Regions from separate parts of the Paraburkholderia sp. MM5477-R1 genome, predicted to be linked through region 1. Evidence: riboswitches for the same ligand, from Rfam matches in the RefSeq annotation. Region 1 holds a riboswitch; each other region holds the start of a gene.

Region 1 (5,943 bases):
CTCGCCGTGCGCTGGTATGGCTTGATGTACCTCGTCGCATTCGTCGCGGCGATCGTCGTCGCCCGGCTGCGGCTGCGGCTGCCGTACGTCGCCGCGCAAGGCTGGACCGCGAAGGATATCGACGACATGCTGTTCTACGGCGTGCTAGGTACGATCCTCGGCGGCCGGCTCGGCTATGTGCTGTTCTACAAGGCGAGCTTTTATTTCGCGCATCCGCTCGACATCTTCAAGGTGTGGGAAGGCGGCATGTCGTTTCACGGCGGCTTTCTCGGCGTGACGATCGCGATGATGCTGTTCGCTTATCAGCGCAAGCGCTCGTGGCTGCAAGTCACCGACTTCGTCGCGCCGATGGTGCCCACGGGCCTCGCGGCGGGGCGCCTCGGCAACTTCATCAACGGCGAGCTGTGGGGCCGCGTGACCGATCCGTCGGCGCCGTGGGCGATGCTGTTTCCCGGCGCCGCGCCTGACGACGCCACATGGCTCGCCGCGCATCCGCAACTGGCCGCGCAATGGCATCTGAACGAAGTGTTCACGCAATATCACATGCTGCCGCGACATCCGTCGGAGCTGTACGAGATCGCGCTCGAAGGCGTGGCGCTGTTCTTCGTGCTGATCTTTTTCTCGCGCAAACCGAAGCCGCTCGGCGCGATTTCCGCGATGTTCCTGATCGGCTACGGCCTGGCGCGCTTCACGGTCGAATTCGCGCGCGAGCCGGACGATTTCCTCGGCCTGCTCGCGATGGGGCTGTCGATGGGTCAATGGCTGTCGCTGCCCATGATTCTCGCGGGCATCGGCCTGATGGTGTGGGCGTATCGCCGTGGGCGTCGCGAGCCGGCGCAGGCGGTTGGCGCGAACTGAGCGGCGCTCGGCTAGCGTAGCGAGCGTTGCATGAAAAAACGCCACGGCATCGATGGATGCCGTGGCGTTTTCTGTTTGGGCTTGCGCTTGCGCGTCACTTCATCTGCACCGACCCCGACACGTTGACCGTCACCGTCGACGTGCCGCCTTCGAGCGACAGCGGCGCGCTCTTCGCGTCGGCGCCCATCGCGCGTGCGCTCATCATCATCATCGGACGCGGCATCACGCCGCTGTGATTCACGTTGACCTCGCGGATCGAATAGCCGCTAAAGCCGAACGCCTGCGAGGACGCCGCGGCCTGCTCGCGAAACGATTTGATCGCCTCGCCGCTGAGCCGCTGTTCGGCCGCGCGCTGCGCTTGCGGCGACAGCGAGAAACGCACGTTGCCAACCTGCATGATCGATGCCATCTGTCCGGCGAGCTTCGATGCCGCGGCGAAGTCGCGCGATTCGAGCACGACTTCCGTGCGGCCGCGCCACGTCGTGATGCGTCCGTCGCGGTCCGTCGACGGGAAGATCGAGAACGCGCCCGAGCGCGCGGTCACGCCGCTGACGCCGCGCGCTTTCTGCAATGCCGCGTCGGCGCGTTCGTTCAGCGTCGACGTCAGCGACGACGGCTCGCTCGCTTCCTGCTCGTAAAACAGCGTGATTTCGACTTCGTCCTGCGGGACTTCCGCGCTCGCCTGCGCATTCAGCGACAGCACGCCCGAAGGCTGCGGCATCATGGTCTGCGCTCGAGCGGGCGCAGGGTTCAGTGCGAGTGCCACAGGCGCGCCCAAGGCGAGCGCAAGTGCGAGGGACCGCGCGGTTTTTGTCGTCATGACTGGAATCCTTGTTTGAACAGGTTGTGCACGTTCGACGCGAGCGCCGGGTAGTGGCGCGCGGTTTGACGGATGCGCTGGCGAAGGCATCGGCTTGCCGTCGAGCGGCCGGTTCGAGTTCACGCTTTCGTCGACCGATTAGGCGCGTTTTACCGACGCTTGGTTCCCCAATTAGTGCTTCGCCGCCGCATCGGAAACGATGACCTGGATGCGATCACGACAGGTGCCGCGTCGCGCGTTCGCCCTTAAACCAGCTGTTTAGTGATGAAGCGCCATTCGGCTTCGGTCACCGGCGTGATCGACAGGCGGTTGCCTTTGGCGAGCACGCGCATGTCCTGCAATTCGGCATGCTCGCGCAGCGCGGCAAGCGGAATCAGCCCGATTTTCTTCTTGAACACGACGTCGACGAGCATCCAGCGCGGCGTTTGCGGCGACGATTTCGCGTCGTAGTACGGACTCTTTTTATCGAACTGCGTAGGGTCCGGATACGCGGTCGACGAGACCTCCGCGATGCCCGCGATGCCGGGCTCCGGACAGCTCGAATGATAGAAGAGCACGCCGTCGCCGACCTGCATCATGTCGCGCATGAAGTTGCGCGCCTGATAGTTGCGTACGCCGGTCCACGGCAAGGTGCGATGAGGTGCGTTGGCGAGGTCGTCGATGCTTGCTTCGTCCGGTTCGGACTTCATCAGCCAGTAGCGCATGAATCGGAGTGAGCGTGTGAGATTGAACGAAGCGCAACAACAGCAGGCGCGTACGGAAAAGCCCCTGAAAAAGGCGCTCAAACGAAAAAACGACGGCCAAAGAAAAACGGCATCGAACCGAAGTCCGATGCCGTTCCAGATAAGGTCCCCGCCTTAGCCGCTAGGCCGGCATCCTGAACCGAGGGTTCAGAATTGGTCGCAGTTAGCAACACTTCGGGTACATCAGACTGAGTGACGCGCACACCCGTGCTACAAATTTCCGCAACCGTGCACATGGCATTGGTTCAAGGAATGTATGACCTTGGCGAACCAGGCAGGGAAGCTAAACCGATGAAGCTACAACCCAAACCGTTCAACACGTGACCGATTCGAAACCGGCCCACTACTGCTTACTGCAAGCTGTACTGCTCGATCACAGTACCTAGCTGTTCGTTCATTTGCTGCATTGTACGCCGGATTTCTTCAGCGGGAAATGCTTCTCCGTGTCGCACGCTGCTTTGCAGCTTAAGCAGTTCCGATGCCAGCGACAGCGCAGCCATCACCGCGATGCGATCGGTGCCGCGCACGTTGCTGCCGCTGCGGATTTTCTTCATCTCGGCGTCGACGCGCGCGACCGCCTCGAGCAGCGCGCCTTCCGTTTCCGGCGAGCAGGCGAGACGATAGGGTACTTCGAGAATCGATACTTCGATCTGCTTGGTGGTCATGCGCTTTCTCCGTGTCGGCTCACGTCGCTTTCCGCTTCCTCGTGTCCGGGCTGGGCGGACTCGAGCAGATCGAGCTGGTTATCCGGTTCGCTGCTCGCGCGTGCGCGCGGCAATTTTTCGAGAATCGCATTCAGGCGCACCTGAGCGTCGTCGATCTTGGCGGACAGCGCGTCGCGTTCCGCCTGCAGTGCGTCGCGCTCTTCGCGCAATTGCGCGAGTTCCGCATGCGTGGCTTGCACTTCGGCACGCGTTTGCGCGAGCTGCTCTTCGAGCGCGAGCCGCGCTTCGTTGTGGCGCTGGCTGATCGCAATCAGCTTGCCGATGTTCTGGGAGAGTGATTCGAGTTCGGTGAGCATGTGCTGCGTCCTCTAAAGACATCGCATTTTAGCGCGGAATATTACAGGTTCCGACAATTGTCTCGTTTCGAGACGTAACAGCATCGCTACGTGCAGGTTCGTTGCGTGTCGGGTCGTCGACCATAAGGTAAAAAACCGGTAATCCATCGGACAATAACCTGCATTCAACAGAACCGATTGCGCTCCGGTTGACCTTTCTTGACGCCCCGCGAGGCCGCTCGTAAACTTCCCGCACTCTGGTGCCCGCGCGCGCTTCTCGGCGCGCGCAGTTAAACGGGAAGCAGGACGCGCGCGGTGCCAAAACCGGATGCGCGAACCTGCGCTGCCCCCGCAACGGTAAGCGACCGCATGTGATGTGCTCATGCAGGTCGGTCCTGATCGCAAGGTTGGAAGTTCAACGTGCGAGTGTGCCACTGCGCGTCACGCGTGGGAAGGCGGGATCGATGTGTCGTAGCCCGGATACCGGCCAGAAAAGAGGGACGTCCCCCCGCGAAAACGCTAAACAAGGGGGCGCCTCGTGACGCGTCGGCCTGCGGGGAAGCAGGCCGCGCACGCTATCCACAGGAATGTCATCCCATGCTGTCCCCCATCGCCCGCGCAACGCTCCTCGCGTTCGCGAGCCTGCCGCTCGTCGTGCATGCGCAAAGCGCCGAGCCTGCGTCTTCATCGTCCGCGACGGATGCAACCGCTGCGAGCGCCGCAAACGTTGCCGACGCGGCCAATCTCACTTCCACCGATGCGTCGGGCAACGTGCTGTCGCCGATCGTCGTGACCGCGCAACGCGGACCGCAAGCGTTGCGCGATGCGATCCCGCAGACTACGCAGTTCGATCAGCAGGACATCGCCGACACGACCGCGACCGATCTGCCCGGCCTGCTGCAACTCGCGCCAGGCGCGCAAATCTCGCGCACGGGTGGCCCCGGTTCGACCGCGAGCCTCTTTCTGCGCGGCGCATCGTCGACGCAATCGCTGCTGCTGATCGACGGCGTGCGCGTCGATTCGGTGAGTCTCGGCTCAGCTCAACTCGCGCAGATTCCGCTCGATCAGGTCGATCACGTCGAAGTGGTGAACGGCAACGTGTCGGCGTTGTATGGCTCGGGCGCGATCGGGGGCGTCGTGCAGGTGTTCACGAAAGACGGCGGCGATCATCCGCCGCGTTTCAATTTTTCGGTCGGCTACGGCAGCTATCACACGCAGACGCAAACGGCCGGCGTGAACGGCGCGCTCGATCAGGACGGCCGCACGACCATCAACATCTCGCTCGCGCGCACGAAGGACGACGGCTTTTCGTCGCTCAATCCGCTCGAGGCGCCGAACGCGAATCCGAACGCAAACGGCAATCTGAACGAGAGCATCAGCGCGTCGCTGCGTCACAAGTTCACCGACAGCTGGGACGCGGGCGTCAGCTATTTCCAGTCGAACAACGACAACAGCTACGACAATGCGTACGGCGAGCCGACCGATCTGAACAATCTCTATAGCAAGGTGCGTCAGGTGTCGGTATTCGCGAACGGCAAGCTGACCGACTGGTGGACCACCCACGTCACGCTCGCCGAGGGCGACGACCGCAGCGTGTCGAACACCAATGGCATCTACAACGGCCGCTTCGATACCGACAATCGCCAGTACACGTGGCAGAACGATTTCGCGCTCGCCGCGAACCAGAAGCTGCAACTCGGCTACGAGCATCTCGACCAGACGCTCGACTCCGACACGTTCGCCGCGCCCGACCGTCACGTCGATTCGGTCTTCGCGGGCTACAGCGCGCGCTTCGGCCGCAACCAGATTCAGGCCAACGTGCGACGCGACCAGTACTCCGATTTCGGTGGAGCGAACAGTTACTATCTCGGCTACGGATTCGACATCACGTCGCGCTGGAAGGTAACCGCAAGCTATTCGGATGCGTTCCGCGCGCCGAGCTTCGACGATCTGTACTATCCGATCAGCGGCAACCCGTCGATCCAGCCCGAGCGCAGTCATTCGGTCGAAGCCGGTTTGCAGTACGCGACCGATGCGCTCGGCGTGATGCGTCTGAACGCATTCCAGACGCGCTATACGAATCTGATCGACTACGTGCAGACGATCCCCGGCATCTACCTCGCGGAGAACGTCGGCCGTGCGAAGGTGCAGGGACTCGAGGGATCGTGGAGCGGTCATGTCGGCAAGACCGACGTGCGCGCAACGGTGACGCTGCAGAACCCGGTCGATCTCGACAACGGTACCGACCTCGTGCGGCGCGCGCGTCGGTTCGGGTCGTTCGCGGTGAATCGCAGTATCGGTGGATGGCGGGTTGGCGGCGAGTGGATCGTCAGCGGTCCGCGTACCGATAGCACGGGCAACCTCGGCGGTTATGGCATCGTGAATCTGTCGGCGCGCTACAACGTCACCAAAGCGTGGTACGTCAGCGCGCAAATCGACAATCTGTTCAACAAGGATTATGAAACGGCCTACTCGTATAACTCGCCGCGACGCGGTGCGTATCTCACGCTCGGCTGGCAGCA
Region 2 (5,943 bases), on a different contig from region 1:
CGGAAGAAATCGCGTTGCTGGCGTCGCACCGCAGCCGGGTGACAGTCGAGGTACTGCCGCACCACCTGACCCTGTGTGCGCCCGAATGTTATGAGCGGTTGGGCACGCTTGCGCAGATGAACCCGCCGGTCCGTGAGGCCCGGCACCTGGAGGCGCTGTGGCGCGCGCTTCGGGAGGGGCGCGTGGACACGCTGGGGCAGTGATCACGCTCCGCATACGCTGGAAGAGAAGGGCCGCCCGTACCCGCAGTCACCCAGCGGCATGCCGGGCGTGCAGACGTTATTGCCGGTCATGCTCGATCACGTCAGCGAGGGACGGCTGTCGCTGCAGCGTCTGGTGGAACTAACGAGCGCGGGTCCGGCGCGGGTGTTCGGGATAGCGGAAAAGGGATGCATCACCGTGGGCTACGACGCCGACCTGACGCTCGTCGATCTCAAGGCAAGGCGCGAAATCACGAACCGCCGGATTGCAAGCGTCTGTGGCTGGACGCCCTACGATGGCATGCGGGTGACGGGGTGGCCGGTCGCCACAATCATTCGTGGCCATGTGGTGATGCGCGATGACGCCGTGCAGGGATGCCCGGTGGGACAGCCGGTCCGCTTCGACAGGGCGATGGCGATCACGCCGGCACGACGCCCGGAAGCTATCAGAGCTGCGTGGGATTGGGCGCGTCGCCGTACACGGCGACGGGGTCAAACGTCTTCGCACCTGCCGTGAACCGCAAGGTTGCTTGGGCAGGTCGACCGCGCGGTAAAAACAGCTGCGATAACCGACGTGTCAACTCGCGCCGCTGCCCGCCACCTCGACGCGGATCCACAGCGCGTCCTGGTCGTCGTCGATGCGCATCTCGACTACGCGCTGGGTCGGTCCGCTCGTCGCACCCTTGGACCAGAGCGTCTGGCGGCTGCGGCTCCAGTAGTGGGCGATACCGGTCTCGATCGTCCGCGCAAGGGCTTCCCGGTTCATGTAGCCGACCATCAGGACGTCGTCCCGGCCCGCATCACTGACGACGCAGGGAATCAGTCCATCAGGGCCAAATCTGGGCGAGAACGAGCGACCTTCCTCGACTTCGGCGACGGTTGTGCGAGGAGCGAATTGGAGCGAGGCAGTCATGATGGGAAGATTCTCCTGGGGGGCGGTCAGCAGGCGAGGGACCCTGGTTCACACCCGATGCGTCATGCCCGAAGTGGCGTGTTTTCCAGCGCGGCAGCAAACCAGTCCAGTACCCGTTGCAGGTGCACTTCGCCGTAGAGCCGCGAAAACCGCTGCGTCCCGGCATTGTCGGGGTCGCCGAGTACGGCCAGCCGTGCCTGGATGAACGCCGGTGTCAGCGTGATGCCGCACTCGTGCTCAATGCAGTGCTGCCAGTCATCGAAGCTCTGGGGAATCGGCGAAGTCATGGGTACGGCGGACGCCAGCAGAAAATCCCATGGTAACAGGGTTGGTTATTAATGCAACAAAGTGGCGTTAACAACCTGCTTTCGGACCCGCCAAATCAGGTGCAATGATCCTGCGTGCTCACACGCCGTGGGTCGAGCAGTCGTGGCAGGTACCGTGAATCGTGACGGCAGAGTTCGTGCTATGAACGCCGCGGCGGCTAAGCTTGCGCTCGATCCGGGCGAGCACACCGGCCAGTTCCGGATCTTCCGGAAGCGCAGAAATGTTGTGGCAATGATCGCACTCGAAATAACCAGTGGAGGTCTCGTGCTTTGCGATTGCATGGCGCCAGGCGCGGTCAGATCCCTGGATTCGGGTGAGCAGGCCAACGGCAGTCAGCCGGTCGAGGATCCGGTAGAGGGTCACGCGATCCACTTTTCCCGCACCTGTAGCGGCGCCCAGATCGCGGGCGAGTTCTTCATGCGAACGGGGCTGATCGGCGCCCTCCAGGCGTTCGAGCACGGCAACGGTAAGCGCAGTGGAGCGCAGCCCCGCCTCGCGCAGGCGCGATGGCCAGTCGGTAGGAGCGTGTGGTGGATGTTTGCGCGGAGAGTGGCGGGTAGGCATGGATGACCGTGGATGCAACTGTCCAATAATGGAATGATACATCGTCCCGCGCGGGCAAGGCCACGCGTGTCGTATGGTCGTCGTCATGGACCTGGCGGCATGCCCTGGTCGAACAGCGGTTGCAGGCCATCCTCCGCAGCGATGGCCATCGGACGCCCGACTGCCGTCTGCCGGCCGCCCGCCCAGCGCTCGAGCCGGTACAACGCGCCGAAGGCGAAGGACGGCGGTTGCATTCCGGCACCGAACACAGCCTCGCCACCGCGTCGCACGCTGTCCGCGAGCCATGACATCAGGCGCAGGTGATAGGGGTTGCGGGCAATTTCACCACGGTGGAAGGTCAGCGCCTCGATGATGGTCACGACGCTTGAGCTGTCGAGTTCGACGAGTGTGTTGGGCTGCTCCAGGGTACCCCAGAATTCTGTCTGCGCAAGCCAGACGGCGTGGGCATGGTGCTGAAGGGCGTCATGCACGAGCCGGTGGACACCGATGTGCGTCGCAGAGCCATCGCGCTCATGCGGGCAGAAGACCACGCGGGGCCGGTAGTCGTCGAACAGCGCGGCGAGGCGATCGACGTCACGGGCCCAGCCTGCCGGGTCGGCGCGGCGTCGCGCCGGCGTGACCGGCTGGCGACCGTCGAAGGCTGGATCGAGCAGCGCAAAATCAAGCCGGGTACAGGCATGGCACAGCTCGTTCCATCGTTCACTGCGGCGGCCCGGATTACTGCCTAGTGTAGCGGCGATGTTCAGTACCTCAAAGCCTGCTTCCTGCTGCAGTCTGAGCGCAAGTCCGCCGGTCAGGCATTCATCATCGGGGTGGGGCGAAACAATCAGCGCAAGCGGCCGCGTGCGGTCCACGCTCCTCGGCGTCGCTGTGCTCTGTGAGATGTCCGGAAGTGTTATCGGCTCGCGCAGCAGTGCGGCGAACGTATCGACGTACGACGTGATGACCTGCCGTCGTGTAGGGTCCCGGTTTGCGCTCCTGTTCATCGACAAAGTTTCCGGGGCGTGGCGATGCCGTCCACCTCAACCGTCGCCAGCATCGTACGGCGGCAGTTCCATGAGCGGCAGCGGCACAGGTAGTTGCGACGGTCTTCCTCAGTGGCGGGATGATCGAACTGAAGGCTGTAGTCGAAGCTCAGTTCCTCGCCTGCGCGGATCAGGCGTTTCGCATGGAGGTACACGCGCAGGATCCCCTGGCGGTCGTAGTCTTCAACCGCCTCGCAGTTCGGTGCGCAACGATGATTGATCCAGCGGGCGGCGTTCCCGCCGGTGCCCGCATCAATGCAGTAGCGTCCGTCACTCAGCGCAAACAGAAAGGTGTGGAACGGGTCTTCGGCGTTGACGGGATGCTGGCGTCGTGCTGCCGCGTGGGTAATGCGCGCCCCCCTGTATTCGATGATGCGCAAGCCGCGCGGAATGTCGGCAAGGGCAAAGACACCCTTGCCATGGATGGGACTGCGTCGGATCTGGATCAGGCGGGGCATGAATGCAGGAATGTATGCGGTGAAGCAGACTCAAGTATAGCGTTCCCTTTTCTAATTATCGCAACTATGTTGCGTTTACGATGCGGGTTAGGTATCGTTCTGCCGGAATCGCGGGCGATCCGACCGCTGGCGCGATGACCCCGACATAAAGCGGGCAGCCTGCACGTGCAGGCATGCGGTAGCCAGGCCGGGGCGCGGGGGAATTGAGTGTGCGATCGATTAGAATTGCGCACGCAAAGCCCGGAAGCTGGTGCAAATCCAGCGCGGTCGCGCCACTGTGACCGGTTTCCTGAAACCGGGAGTCAGACCTGGGCCTTGTCTTCCTTCACCTGTCATGGGGCGCGAAACCCCAGGAGAACCGTCATGACCTGCATCCTCAGTGTCCACCGGGCATCGGCTGCCCGTTGCTTCCTCTTTTTCTCCGGTCGTCTGTGTTGACCCGGTAAGTGTCGCCGGTCAGCACGGCATGCCTGGTTCGTGTTTCCGGCAATCGTGCGGGTGTTTCACTGCGTCGATGACACGGTGGATCGGCACGTGTGTCGAGCGCATAAAAAACAGGCGCACCGGATACGGTAGCGCCAGAGAAAAAAGAAAAGAGAGCAGGACAATGAAGAAAACCTCGATCCTTTCGCCGTCGCGAGCGCAGCGACGCCGCAGACGTCAGCTCACAGCGGGGATGCTCGGCTGCGCGTGGCTGATCGGCGCGTCATCCGCGTTTGCTGATGACGGCAGCGGCCCGGCGGCAGAGAGCAGGCAATCTGCGCAGGAGCCGGCACAGACGCTGCCGGCTGTTAAGGTCCAGGCATCGGGCCATACGGATACACCGGACCTGAGCACGCCGATCCGTACCGGCAGCCGGCTTGGACTGTCGAGCCTCGATACGCCGGCGAGCGTCGAGACGCTCACCGGTGAGCAGATTCAGGTGCGCGGCGACACCACGGTCAACGAGGCCATTACGCGTGCGGCCGGCTTTGCCACCGACGCGCGGCACCCGGCAATGGCGGCACTTCGGTGTCGGTGCGCGGCTTCAGCGGGCCGGAGTCGATCACGACGCTCTATGACGGCACGCGCATGTATCCTGGCGCAGGCACGGTGACCTTTCCGTTCGATACGTGGTCGGTCGACCGGATTGAGGTGCTGCGCGGTCCGGCGTCGGTGCTCTATGGCGAGGGTGGCATCGGCGGCGTGATCAACGTCGTGCCAAAGGCGCCGCAGCGCGACTACGCGACCACGGTCCAGCTCGGCGCGGGCGCCTATGGCGAGAAGCGCGTGGCGCTCGATACGACGGGCGCGCTCGGGCCCATGCTGTCATACCGCTTTTACGTGAGCGATGACCGCTCGAACGGCTGGGTACCGCGCGGCGATTCGCATACCACGGCGCTCGGTGGCGCATTGCGCCTCGACGTCGATCCGACCTTGTCATTCACACTCGACTACGACTACGGGCGCCAGAAGCCGGCACGCTATTTCGGGATTCCGGTGCTCGACGGTGCGCTCAATCCGGCGTTCCGGTACCAGAACTACAACGTCGCCGATTCCGCGATCTCCTATTACGACCAGTGGACGCGGCTGAACGCGAAGTGGCACGCCATGCCTGGCATCACGGTGCGCAACCAGCTCTATTATTTGCTGACAAACCGCCATTGGCACGATAGCGAGAGCTACGCCCTGCAACCGGATGGCGATGTGTTGCGCAGCGATTACATCGAGATCCTCCATCATCAGCGGCAGATCGGTGACCAGCTCGACACGACGATCGACGGGCATGCATGGGGCCATCAGAACCGGCTGGTCGTCGGCGCGGACTTCAATGTGATCTCGTTTGTCGATACAAGCAATTCACCATACGGCGGCTCGTCGATCGTGCCGGCATCCGGTTTCGATCCGGGCGTGTTCGACAGTCCCGATTCGACCGTGCCCGCGTTTCGCACCGTCACGCATCAGGCGTCCCTTTTTGCAGAGGACCGGTTCGAGCTGACCGACCGGCTCGCGTGGGTGAGTGGCCTGCGTTACGACCATATCGACTTCCATCGCGACACGTTCGCGACTGCCACGACTGCGGCGGCGTCGTTCGACAGGACGTTCGCCCATACCGGATGGCGCACGGGCCTTGTGTTCGCGCTTACGCCGACGCTGTCCGTGTATGGACAGTACACCACCGGCACCGACGGTGTCAGTTCGCTGATCACGCTGTCGCAATCGAACAGTCAGTTCACGCTGTCGACCGGTCAGCAGTGGGAGGCGGGTGTCAAGCAGGAAGTGCTCGGCGGCCGCGGCTCCTGGACCTTCGCGGTGTACCAGATCGTGAAACGTAACCTCGTGAGCACCGATCCGCTGAACCCGGATCTGAGCGAGCAGGTCGGCCGGCAGTCGTCGCGCGGCGTCGAATGGTCGGGCGCGCTGCGGCTGGGCGGCGGCTGGTCGGTCGAGGCGAATGCGGCGCTGCTGCGCGCGCG
Region 3 (5,943 bases), on a different contig from region 1:
GCGGGCTGCTGATCGATGCGGATCACGCCCTGCGTATCGTCGACGAAGCCGCCCGGCGTCGTGCGCAGCAGATGCATGCTGGGGCGCCTGTTTATGCCGTCGCGTTCGACGTCGCGCCGAGCGCCGCGTCGAACGCCTGTTGCATCGCGTGTTGGTCGAGGTCTGCGCCGATCAGCACGAAGCGGCTCAACGCGCCGTCGCCATTTTCACCCGCTTGCCAGCGCCGGTCGAAGTAGCTCTCGAAGCGCCGGCCCACGCCCTGGATCACGAGACGCATCGCCGCGCCCTGCAGTGCCGCGAAGCCTTTGACACGGTAAATCGTGTGGGTTTCGACGAGCGCCTGCAAGGCGGCGAGCGCCGCGTCGCGCGACGGTACGGATGCCTGCACGACGACCGAATCGAATTCATCGTGGTGGTGATTGGGGTCGTCGGCGGAACCGTGGTGGTCATGACGCAGGTGGATCGTCTCTTCCGACGCCGCTTCGAGGCCCAGCAGCGTATGCAGGTCGAGCCGCCCCTGCTGCGCGCGCACGATCTTCACCTGCGGCGCAATCTCCGCGCGGATCGCGGCTTCGACCTCGTGCTGCCGCGCGTCGTCGATCAGATCGGTCTTGTTCAGAATCACCAGATCGGCCGCCGACAACTGGTCTTCGAACAACTCGTGCAGCGGCGACTCGTGATCGAGATTCGGATCGGCCTTGCGCTGCGCATCGACGGCGAGCGGGTTATCGGCGAACTGGCCGCTCGCGGCGGCCGGGCCGTCCACCACCGTCACCACCGCGTCGACCGTGAAGCCGTTGCGGATTTGCGGCCAGTTGAACGCCTGCACGAGCGGCTTCGGCAACGCCAGGCCCGACGTTTCGATCAGCACGTGATCGAGTTCATCGCGGCGCTCCGCGAGCTTTTCCATCACCGGGAAAAATTCTTCCTGCACGGTGCAGCACAAACAACCGTTCGCGAGTTCATACAATTGCCCTTCGGTCTCGACGCCGTTTTCATCGCAACCGATGCCGCAGCCTCTGAGGATTTCGCCGTCGATGCCGAGCTCGCCGAACTCGTTGACGATCACCGCAATGCGCTTGCCGCCCGCATGCTGAAGAATGTGCCGCAGCAGCGTGGTTTTGCCGCTGCCGAGAAAGCCCGTGACGATCGTGACGGGGATCTTGCGCAATTGAGTTTGCATCGTGAGGTCCATCCCTTGGCGTTGATCGGTATGCCGGAAAGTCCGCGCGTGGGTCCGCGTCGGCTGGCGAATGGAGCGAATGAAGCACGCGCAGAAGTACCAGCGATCACCAGACACGGGGACGAACGACGGCATTGCCGCGACAACGGAAATACAGAAAGCGGAACTGAGGTCATGAACGCGCCGCCGCATCCCCGCGGCGGTCGTTCTGCTTCTTTGGGCCGGTATCCGGGCTGGCGAAAGCGCCGCTTCCCCTTCCCGGCCGAGTGGTTTCTCGTCCAGTGGTGAAATGTCCACGCGAGCTTGCGCGAGGACATCGAAGCCGGCACTGCGGTGCCCGGCTATCAAGCCGGAACCGCTTTTCGCTTACCGTTGCGGGGACAGCACAGGTTAGCCGCTCCAGAGCAGGTGGCTCCCTGTTTCCCGTTTAACTGCATGCGCACGAGCGCGCACGCGAGCACCCAAAGTGCGTGCGAGTGTAGGCCCGCGGCCTTGCGCAGTCAAGCAACGCAGCGAGCCGGAAAGCGCCGCCGAGGCTTATCCGGCAAGGCGCCATGTGCTATCGTATGCGCGCGTTTGGTGCCCGCACATGCGCTCGCGTGTGCAGTTAAACGGGAAACAGGCAGCGCCTCGCGCGTTCAACCTGTGCTGTCCCCGCAACGGTAAGCGACCTGCGGCGCGCGATTCGATTCGCCTTCGATTCCGCCGTGCCGCGCATGCGTTTTTTGATGCCACTGTCCCGCGAATCCACAAACCGGGACGGGAAGGCGAAGCGCATGAGGCCGCCAGCCCGGATACCGGCCAGACGCGGAGGCGGTGCCGCATTGCATCCGTGCATCACGCGGCGCCGCCGGCCGCCGGAATCCGCGGGGAACGGATGTGAAGGCGTAGCAGCGCGGCATCGCGCGTGCCCGGATTCGCAGTTCCGCATGACCTCTATATTCACCGCCGCGCGCGCTGTCGCACGCCGCGTCTCTTCTTCCATCACCGCATGGCGCGCGCCATGCACGCCGCGATGACGCGCGCCTGGCTGATCGGCGCCGGTCCCGGCGACGTCGAACTGATCACGCTGAAGGCCACCCGTGCGCTCGCGCAGGCCGATGTCGTGCTCGTCGACGATCTGGTGAATCCCGACGTGCTGCAGTTCGCGCGCACCGACGCGCAAGTCGTGTACGTCGGCAAGCGCGGCGGCCATCCGTCGACGCCGCAAGCCGACATCGTCGCGCAAATGCTCGGGCATCTGCGCGCGGGGCGCAGCGTCGCGCGGCTCAAGGGCGGCGATCCGTTCGTGTTCGGCCGCGGCGGCGAAGAGTTGCAGGCGCTACAGGCCGCGGGTATCGAAGTCGACGTGATCAACGGCATCACGGCCGGCATCGCGGCGCCCGCGGCGCTCGGTATCGCGGTCACGCATCGTGATCACGCGCAGGGCGTCGTGTTCGTCACCGGCCACGGCGCCGGCGGCAGTGGCGAACCGGACTGGGCCGCGCTCGCCGCGACGCGCATGACGCTGGTGATCTATATGGGCATGCGCCGGCTCGGCGAGATCGCCCGCGCATTGCTCGCGGCCGGCATGTCCGCCGACACGCCGTGCGCGGCGATCGAGTCGGCGACGCGGCCTGAGCAGCGTCATGTGCTCGCGCCGCTTCGCGAGTTCGCCGAGGCGGTGGCGCGTGCGGGGCTCGGCTCGCCGGCGATCGTCGTGATCGGCGGTGTGGCGTCGCTCGCGCTGGCGCGTGATGCGGCCAAACGCGACGCCGGCGTTGCTCACGAACTGGCAGCGAGCGCGACACGACACGGACTCGGACGCGCGATCAAAACGCTGAGCGTCGGCATCGGTTGCCGCTTGCACAGCGAAGCCGCTGAGATCGAAGCCGCCGTCCGCGCAGCACTCGGATCGAATGCCTTCGAGCAGATCCGCGCGATCGCGACGATCGACACCAAAGCCAACGAAGCCGGTCTGCTCGAATTCTGCTCACGTCATCAGCTGCCGCTGCAACTGTTCAGCCGCGAGCAGATCGCCGCGGTGCCGGTCGCGTCGCCGTCGGCGGCGGCACACGCGCATCTCGGCGTCGACGGTGTGTGCGAGCCGTGTGCGCTGCTGGCGGCAACGGCGCAGGACTCCAGCACAACCGCGCAAAACGCGCGTCTAATCGTACGCAAGACCGCGCACGCCGGCATCACGGTTGCGATCGCAGCGGCGAACAACGCTGCCCTTAGCGACGCGCCCCCATCCCATCCCGCCCCTCAAAACCAGGACCCTCGATGAAAACCGATCCGGAATCGCATCAACGCATGACCGAACGCCGCCGCGAAGGCCACGAAAAGAAGCAGGCCGGCGCGACCGTCGAAAAAGGCCTGCTGATCGTCAACACCGGCACCGGCAAGGGCAAGAGCACGGCCGCCTTCGGCATGGCCGTGCGGGTGCTCGGCCACGGCATGCGGCTCGGCGTCGTGCAGTTCATCAAGGGCGCGCTGCATACGTCGGAGCGCGATTTCCTCGGCGCGATCGCGCAATGCGATTTCGTCACGATGGGCGACGGCTACACGTGGAACACGCAGAACCGCGAGGCCGACATGGCGACTGCGCGCAAAGGCTGGAACGAAGCGCGGCGGATGATCGAAAGCGGCGACTACCAGATGGTGATCCTCGACGAGCTGAACACCGTGCTGAAGTACGAATACCTGCCGCTCGACGAAGTGCTCGCGGTGATCAACGCGCGTGCGCCGATGTTGCATGTCGTCGTGACCGGACGCCATGCGCCGGACGCGCTGATCGAAGCCGCCGACCTCGTCACCGAAATGCGCGCGATCAAGCATCCGTATCGCGAGCAAGGTGTGAAGGCGCAGCGCGGCGTGGAGTTCTGAGCGATGTCGGCATCCCCCAACTGGGCTTCGTCCGGGGCGCCCCCCAAGGGGACTTCCTTCGGGGCGTCCCCCCAGGGGACTTCCTTCGGGGCGTGCCCCGCGCTGTTCATTAGCGCGCCCGCGTCGGGACAAGGCAAAACCACGATCACCGCCGGTCTCGCGCGCTATCACCGGCGGCTCGGACGTCGCGTGCGCGTGTTCAAGACCGGGCCGGATTTTCTCGATCCGATGATCCTCGCGCGCGCGAGCGGCGCGCCGGTGCTGTCGCTCGATCTGTGGATGGTCGGCGAAAGCGCATGCCGCAACCTGCTCGCGCGGGCGGCGCAAGAAGCCGATCTGATCCTGATCGAAGGCGTGATGGGCCTGTTCGACGGCACGCCGAGCAGCGCCGATCTGGCGACCACGTTCGGCGTGCCGGTGCTCGCGGTGATTTCCGCGCAGGCGATGGCGCAGACCTTCGGCGCCATCGCATTCGGCCTTGCGCGCTTCAGGCCGCAACTGCCGTTCCACGGCGTGCTCGCGAATCGCGTCGGCTCGGCTCGGCACGCGCAGATGTTGCAGGAAGCACTGCCGCCCGAGTTGCGCTGGTGCGGCCACCTCGCCGCGAGCGACGAGATCACGCTGCCCGACCGCCACCTCGGCCTACACCAGGCCGATGAAATCGACGATCTCGAAGCGCGCCTCGAACGCGCGGCGGATACGCTCGCGTCGACCGCGCTCGCCGAACTGCCGCCGCCGGTCGATTTCGGCGTGCCCTCGCCCGAAGTGCTGCCGCGTCTGCTCGAAGGCAAGCACATCGCGATCGCGCGCGACGCCGCGTTCTCATTCATCTATCCGGCCAACGTCGCGCTGCTCGAAGCGCTCGGCGCGCGGCTCAGCTATTTCTCGCCGCTTGCCGACGAAGCGTTGCCCGCCGGCACGCACGCGCTCTATCTGCCGGGCGGCTACCCCGAGTTGCATCTGGCGACGCTCGCGGGCAACGTGAACAGCGCCGCATCGATCCGCGCGCACGTCGAGGCGGACAAACCGCTGGTCGCCGAGTGCGGCGGCATGCTCTATCTGCTCGACACGCTGACCGACGCGCAAGGCACTAGCACGCCGATGCTGGGCCTGCTACCCGGTCACGCGACGATGCAAACGCGCTTCACGTCGCTCGGCATGCAGCAGATCGATGGCGTCCACGGCACGCTGACCGGCCACACGTTCCACTACTCGAAGCTCGCGACGCCGCTCGCGCCGCAGCGCTTCGCCACGCGCGCGCACAGCGACACGCCCGGCGAAGCGGTGTTCCGCGTGGGCCCGATTGTGGCAACCTATATGCACGCTTACTGGCCCTCCAACCCGGCTTTCACGGCCGCCCTCTTTCATGGCGAAGCCTTTTGACGACTCCGAGCGCGAAGCGGTCTATCGCGCGATTTACGAACGCCGCGACATGCGCCACTTCGTGCCCGATCCGGTCGATCCGGCGGTGCTGCGGCGTCTGCTCGACGCGGCGCATCACGCGCCGAGCGTCGGCTACATGCAGCCGTGGCGCATCGTGCGCATCACCGACGCGGCGCTGCGCACGGGCTTGCGCGACATCGTCGAGCGCGAACGGCTCGCCACCGCCGATGCGCTCGGCAAGCGCCGCGACGAGTTCATGAAGCTGAAGGTGGAAGGCATGCGCGAATGCGCGGAGTTGCTGGTGATCGCGTTGATGGACGGGCGCGAGCGACACGTCTTCGGCCGCCGCACGCTGCCGGAGATGGATCTCGCGTCGGTCGCGTGCGCGATCCAGAACATGTGGCTCGCCGCGCGCGCGGAAGGACTCGGGCTTGGTTGGGTGTCGCTATTCGATGTCGACGCGGTGCACCAGCTACTGGGGATGCCGGAAGGCGCGCGGCCGGTCGCGATTC
Region 4 (5,943 bases), on a different contig from region 1:
GCAGTACGACTTCACGCCGACCGTGCAGGCCGGCTTCACGCTTGGCTACTGGCATCAGACCTATAACAGCGAGACGTCGACATTCCTGCGGGATGCGAACGGCAATCCGGTATATAGCGGCAAGGTTGCGATCAACGGCTTCGAGTACAACATTCCGGCCGCCGCGTTCGCACCGAGCCTCGGCACCAGCGAGAACTGGCTGTACGGCGCGTGGCTGAAGACGCACAACGCTACCGGCTGGAACGGCGAAGCGATCGCATCGTACTATGACGTGTCGAACAGCGTTGCACGCACCGCCAACGCTGGCGGACCCGGCAACGGACCCGGCGTCGTTACGTTCGGGGACGGCACCGGCTGGAAGACGCTGGACCTGAAGACCACCTACACACCGGCGACGCCGCAGGCAGGTTTCTGGAATCACGCCCTCACGTTCGGATATCACTACGACAACTATTTCCTCGACAACGAAACCTTCAACACCGCGGCATGGCGCGACGGTTCAGCTAGCAGCTTCGCCAACGCGTTCAAGGGCCGCACACAGACTCAGGCTGCCTATGCGCAGGACGCGTGGCGCTTTCTGTCGCGCTGGAAATTCGTCTACGGTGTGCGCTATGAGGACTGGCGTGCCTACGACGGCTCCCAGTCGCTCAGTGCGACGACTCTGCCCATTGCCGGAGCCGACCAGCATCATTTTTCGCCAAAGGCGTCACTGTCACTCGACGTCACCGACGATCTGACGCTGCGTGCATCGATCGCTCGCGCGTACCGTTTCCCGACAGTCGGAGAACTGTTCCAGGGGCAGATCAACGGTTCGTCGATCATCAACAACAACCCGAATCTGCAGCCCGAGGACGACCTCTCAAAAGAGTTGACCGCGGAATGGGCACACTGGAATGGTTTGTTCCGGCTGTCACTGTTTCAGGACGATGTGAAGAACACGATTTTCAGCCAGACCGACACGACCGTGATTCCGAACATCACGAACTTCCAGAACATCGGCAAGGTGCGCTCGCGCGGCGTGGAAACCAGCTATCAGGGGCAGGACGTGTTCGTGCACGGCCTCGACCTGATTGCGAACGCGGCGTACACGCAGTCGAAGATTCTCGCCAATGCGCAGAATCCCGCGACGGTGGGCAAATACTTCTACCGGATTCCGCTCTGGCGCGCGAACGTCGCGGCCACGTATCACTTCGACGCCCGTTCGGCGCTAACGCTCGCGGTGCGCTATTCGGGGCGGCAGTACAACACGCTGACCAATACCGACTCGAATCCGGATGTGTTCGGCGGGACGAGCACGTATACGGTTGCGGATGCGAAGTTCACGTTCCGGCCGACGAAGCTGAGCGAGATCGGCGTGGGCGTCGACAATATTTTCGACTCGCGCTACTTCGTCTATCACCCGTATCCGGGCCGCACCTTTTACGTCGAAGGTCGGCTGCACCTGTAAAGAAAGGGGTATCTCATGTCCACTACCGCAACCGACTCGAGTTCGACACCGGTCACCGCCGTAGCTGCGAGCCGCGGCTATCGCACGCTGTGGCGCTGGCATTTCTATGCCGGTCTGTTCGTGATGCCTTTTCTCGTGGTGCTCGCATTGACTGGCACGCTGTACTGTTTCCAGCCGCAGATCGAGCCGCTGCTGTATCCGCACAGGCTCGTGGTCGAGCCGCGCGATGTGCCGCGCCTCGCCGAAGATACGTTGCTGGCGAACGCGCGCCAGGCGCTGCCGGCGGGCTCGCTAGCAACGACCGCACGCATCTCGTCGCGCGCAGATCGCAGCGCGGAGTTCATTTTCCGCCTGCCGAATGGCGAAAAGCAGAGCCTCTACCTGAATCCGTACGACGGCACGGTGCTCGGCACGCTCAGTGTCGAACACCGCTTCATGCAGATCGACCGGATGATTCACCGCAAGCTGCTGCTCGGCAAGCTGGGCGAACTGCTGATGGAACTCGTTGCGTGCTGGACGCTCGTGATGATCGGCAGCGGTATCGCGTTGTGGTGGCCCCGCGCGGGCACGACGCTGCGTGGCGCGCTGGTGCCGCGCTTCACGCTGCGCGGCCGACCGCTTTGGAAAAGCATGCACGCGGCGCTTGGCATCTGGCTCGCCGCAGGTGCCCTCGCATTCGTCGTGACCGGCTTGCCATGGACGGGCTCATGGGGCAAGCATTTCAAGTCGCTCTCGGCAAGTGTCAACCTCGGCTCTCCACCGGGCTCGTGGGGCGGACTGCCGCTACACTCGAGACTGCCGCGGGGGGCCGCTCAACTCTCAGCCGTGGTGGGCAACGCGGCCGATAGCCAGAAGGCTGGCATGGATTCGATGCCCGGCATGACGATGGACGATCTGCCGCTGCCGCAGATACCGTGGGCCGCGGGCGCAGCGACGGTACCGCAGTCGCAGGATGCCGCCCCCACGGTATGGACGCTCGGCCGCGTCGTGACGCAAATGCGTGCGCTCGGTCTGCCCGATGACTACGACGTCGCATTGCCCGCCTCCGCCAGCGGCGTATATACGGTGTCGTATTTCCCGCCGGACCCGAAGCTCGAGCGCACGGTCTATATCGACCAGTACAGCGGTGCGATCCTGAAAGATATTCGCTACGGTGATTACGGCGCGGTGGGAAAGGCGGTGTCATACGGCACGTCGCTGCACATGGGTCGCTACTTCGGCCTCGCCAACCAGATCGTTTGCGCGGGGCTCTCGCTCGGCCTCGCGACGCTTGCCTTCACTGGCTGTGTGATGTGGTGGAAACGCCGACCGGCGGGCACGCTTGGGGCGCCCGGACGTGATCGCGCCATTGCGTCAATGCGCGGCTGGAAGCTCGCGCTCGTGCTGCTCGGTGCGGTGTTTCCATTGATGGGCGTCACGCTCATCGCGGTCTGGCTGGCCGACCGCATGCTATCTGGCCGCCCGCTCCAGCCGCTGGCGGACTGAAGACGCAGTGCAACCCTGAACCCAGGAGATCAACATGAAGCCCACACTCAAATTCATTCTGTTTGCCGCGCTTTGCGGTTGCGCGGCAGGTGCTGCAGCGGCTCCCGCATCCGTGATGGTTTCGGACTGCTGGATACGCCTGCTGCCGGGCGATTTACCATCGGGCGGCTATTTCAGCGTCATGAACATGAGCGGGAAGCCGATCGACCTGACCGCCGTGCAAACTGACGCGTACGGCATGGCGATGCTTCACCAGACGCAGAGCAACGGCAGCACGTCTAAAATGGTGATGGTCCATAAGGCAACCGTGCCTGTGAACGGCACGCTGTCGTTCACACCGGGCGGATACCACGTGATGCTGGAACAGCCGAAAAAGCCGCTCAAGGTGGGGATGTCGATTCCGTTCTCCTTCACATTCAGCGACGGCGAGCAGGTGAAGGCCGAGTGCGAGACGAAAAGTCCTGCAACAATGGATCACTGAGCTGCCCTTCGTTCGGCGCGCGGTCCGATTGAAACACCCGGCGGGCGCCGCACAAACCCCAAATTTCGACCGGAGCAATGTATGCGTGCTGTCGATCGGTTGACGCGTGCGACGTTCCATCTGAATGTGGGCGCCATGCTGGCCGCTACGGTGCTCTTCGTCCCTGTCCTTGCATGGCTGCGGTCGACCGGCGAATCCCGCGCCGCGCACCTGAACTGCGAGCCGTGCCCGCGCCTTCGTCACCAGCGCCTGCTCAGGATGCCGGTGAGGGAAGCTGTCCGCGCCAGTTCTGCGCGATAATCGGCGATGCGATGGCTGCCGCAAGGCATTAATAGGGAATATGGTGAGGCGACTGCCAAGGCCATAGCTGTGCCCGCAACTGTGAGCGCGAAGTCCGACGCCATGAAGCCACTGGGCAACCGGGAAGGCGACGCCGGACGATGACGCGTGAGCCAGGAGACCTGCCACGCCCGGGATGCAAACGCGCCCGGCCCAAGCCGCCCGTATCGGGAGGTTCAACTGGCATGCGAGGAATTCATGCAACGGCGCTATCTTTCACATCTTTTCGACGACGGTCCGCATGCGCTACGCGGCAAGGTCATCGGAATCTTGTCACTGCTCATTGCAGCCAATATCGGCATCTGGATCTGGGCACTGACCGCACTTCATGGCCGGTCCGCCCTGATCGGTACCGCGTTGCTTGCCTACACGTTCGGCTCGCGTCACGCGGTCGACGCCGACCACATTGCAGCGATCGACAATACGACGCGCAAACTGATGCAGGGCGGAAAACGGCCGGTTGCCGTGGGGTTTTTCTTTTCGCTGGGTCATTCGACGATCGTCATCGCGCTGTCGATTGCCGTTGCTTTCGCAGCGGTTACGCTGAAAGCGCGCTTCGAAGGCATGAAAGCGATCGGCAGCGTAATCAGCACCTCCGTTTCAGCAGGCTTCCTGCTGGTGCTGGCAATCGTGAACGTGATGATTCTCGTATCGGTCGTGAAGACTTTCCGGCGTGTCCAACGCGGCGAGCGCCTGGTCGAGGAAGATCTCGACATGCTGCTCAACAGGCGCGGTTTTCTGTCGCGAATCTTTCGTCCGCTGTTCCGGCTCGTCTCGCGTAGCTGGCATATGTATCCGATCGGCTTCCTGTTCGGGCTGGGCTTCGATACCGCCACGGAAGTCGCGCTATTCGGCATTTCAGCCGCTCAGGCGGCCAACGGCATGTCGCTCGCGACGATTCTGATTTTTCCGGCGCTTTTTACCGCTGGCATGTGCCTGATCGATACTATCGACGGCGTACTGATGCTCGGCGCCTATGGCTGGGCGTTCATGAAGCCGGTTCGCAAGCTCTACTACAACATCACCATCACGTTCGTGTCGGTGGTCGTGGCCGTGTTGATCGGCGGCATCGAAGCGCTGGCACTGATCGCCGACAAGCTGGATGTGAAGGGTGGCTTCTGGGATATCGTCGGCGCCGCGTCGGACAATTTTGGCTTGCTCGGCTACGCGGTGATTGGCATCTTCGTCGTCAGCTGGTTGGCTTCTGTACTGTTCTACAAGCTCAGGCGCTACGACGATTTGCCCGTCAATCTCGGCTGATCAAGATTGGTTCAGACGCATCGACGGTCCGAGGTAAGAGTGCGGACGATCGGAGCCGTATGGTGGAGTGCGAAGCGCGGATACTGGCTGAGAACCTGTCCACGGCTTCGACAACCAGCGATCACTCGCGCGACAATGGCGATCCGGAAGAGCCTGAACGTGCCGGGCATTGGGCATTGAACGGATGCGCTTCTGACACCAGCCGATTGAGGCGCGCACCCGCATCGAAGCCCGAATTACGGCCCACCACGACGGCTTGGGTCTTTGTGCTCTGAATGTATTGTTATGGTTGGGCTTCGGCCGCTCCTTCTTCGCGGATAAATGACTGCTGAGGGTCGACTCCTGCCCGACGTGACCGATCAAGGCCGGGCGACTCCGCCGGTTCTACGTCGGGCGGTGGTCGGCCATCTTCTGCCGTTCGCTGACGCACCAAGCCGGGGCTCTGTCGCGCTAAGGCGATCAGGTAAAATTGATCGACCCAAATTGATACGACCAGAATGGCTATGACGGGCAAGACGCCGCGTAAGACGTTGCCGCCGGGAATCACCAAGGTGCTGAAGCGACTGCATTACCCGCTGGACGTGATCCTGCTATGCGTGCGGTGGTATGTGGCCTATTCGCTTAGCCTGCGTGATCTTGAGGAGATGATGGCCGAGCGCGGCTTCGAGGTCGACCATTCGAGCGTGCATCGTTGGGTCATCAAGCTCGTACCGTTGTTCGAGAAAGCCTTTCGCAAACACAAACGTCCGGTTGGCAAGAGCTGGAGGATGGATGAAACCTACGTCAAGGTGCGCGGCCAGTGGAAGTACTTGTATCGCGCTGTGGACAAGGCTGGCAAGACCGTCGATTTCCTGCTTCGGGCCCATCGTGACAAGGCTGCCGCCCGTCGTTACTTCGAGAAAGCCATTGCTCAGAACGGCGCGCCTGAGAC

Evidence for each region. Region 1 has a riboswitch for cobalamin ahead of OKW35_RS05145 (TonB-dependent receptor domain-containing protein). Riboswitches for the same ligand answer to the same signal wherever they lie in the genome.
Region 2: it holds a riboswitch for cobalamin, as region 1 does, so the genes downstream of both, OKW35_RS14485 (TonB-dependent receptor) here and OKW35_RS05145 (TonB-dependent receptor domain-containing protein) in region 1, are expected to answer to the same signal.
Region 3: it holds a riboswitch for cobalamin, as region 1 does, so the genes downstream of both, cobA (uroporphyrinogen-III C-methyltransferase) here and OKW35_RS05145 (TonB-dependent receptor domain-containing protein) in region 1, are expected to answer to the same signal.
Region 4: it holds a riboswitch for cobalamin, as region 1 does, so the genes downstream of both, OKW35_RS02675 (HoxN/HupN/NixA family nickel/cobalt transporter) here and OKW35_RS05145 (TonB-dependent receptor domain-containing protein) in region 1, are expected to answer to the same signal.

What each region holds. Positions count from the first base shown of each region.
Region 1 is NZ_JBNDMC010000003.1:415,910-421,852, reverse strand. It holds gene lgt (prolipoprotein diacylglyceryl transferase) at 1-858, shown strand, start outside; gene OKW35_RS05170 (SIMPL domain-containing protein) at 953-1,678, opposite strand; gene OKW35_RS05165 (EVE domain-containing protein) at 1,924-2,382, opposite strand; RNA gene ssrS (6S RNA) at 2,524-2,705, opposite strand; gene OKW35_RS05155 (cell division protein ZapA) at 2,772-3,086, opposite strand; gene OKW35_RS05150 (ATPase) at 3,083-3,442, opposite strand; cobalamin riboswitch at 3,663-3,927, shown strand; gene OKW35_RS05145 (TonB-dependent receptor domain-containing protein) at 4,019-5,943, shown strand, end outside.
Region 2 is NZ_JBNDMC010000005.1:465,030-470,972, reverse strand. It holds partial or broken gene OKW35_RS14515 (dihydroorotase) at 1-603, shown strand, start outside; gene OKW35_RS14510 (phosphoribosyl-AMP cyclohydrolase) at 778-1,113, opposite strand; gene OKW35_RS14505 (hypothetical protein) at 1,176-1,400, opposite strand; gene OKW35_RS14500 (Fur family transcriptional regulator) at 1,519-2,046, opposite strand; gene OKW35_RS14495 (PIG-L deacetylase family protein) at 2,088-2,990, opposite strand; gene OKW35_RS14490 (SET domain-containing protein) at 2,987-3,487, opposite strand; adenosylcobalamin (AdoCbl) riboswitch at 3,706-3,850, shown strand; partial or broken gene OKW35_RS14485 (TonB-dependent receptor) at 4,164-5,943, shown strand, end outside.
Region 3 is NZ_JBNDMC010000008.1:7,184-13,126, forward strand. It holds gene cobN (cobaltochelatase subunit CobN) at 1-77, opposite strand, end outside; gene cobW (cobalamin biosynthesis protein CobW) at 92-1,183, opposite strand; cobalamin riboswitch at 1,386-1,663, opposite strand; cobalamin riboswitch at 1,744-2,003, shown strand; partial or broken gene cobA (uroporphyrinogen-III C-methyltransferase) at 2,199-2,939, shown strand; gene OKW35_RS41830 (cobalamin biosynthesis protein) at 3,015-3,449, shown strand; gene cobO (cob(I)yrinic acid a,c-diamide adenosyltransferase) at 3,446-4,048, shown strand; gene OKW35_RS41840 (cobyrinate a,c-diamide synthase) at 4,052-5,431, shown strand; gene bluB (5,6-dimethylbenzimidazole synthase) at 5,415-5,943, shown strand, end outside.
Region 4 is NZ_JBNDMC010000001.1:544,498-550,440, reverse strand. It holds gene OKW35_RS02690 (TonB-dependent receptor) at 1-1,447, shown strand, start outside; gene OKW35_RS02685 (PepSY-associated TM helix domain-containing protein) at 1,463-2,932, shown strand; gene OKW35_RS02680 (copper chaperone PCu(A)C) at 2,967-3,413, shown strand; cobalamin riboswitch at 3,709-3,896, shown strand; gene OKW35_RS02675 (HoxN/HupN/NixA family nickel/cobalt transporter) at 3,951-5,012, shown strand; one part of gene OKW35_RS02670 (IS6 family transposase) at 5,510-5,943, shown strand, end outside.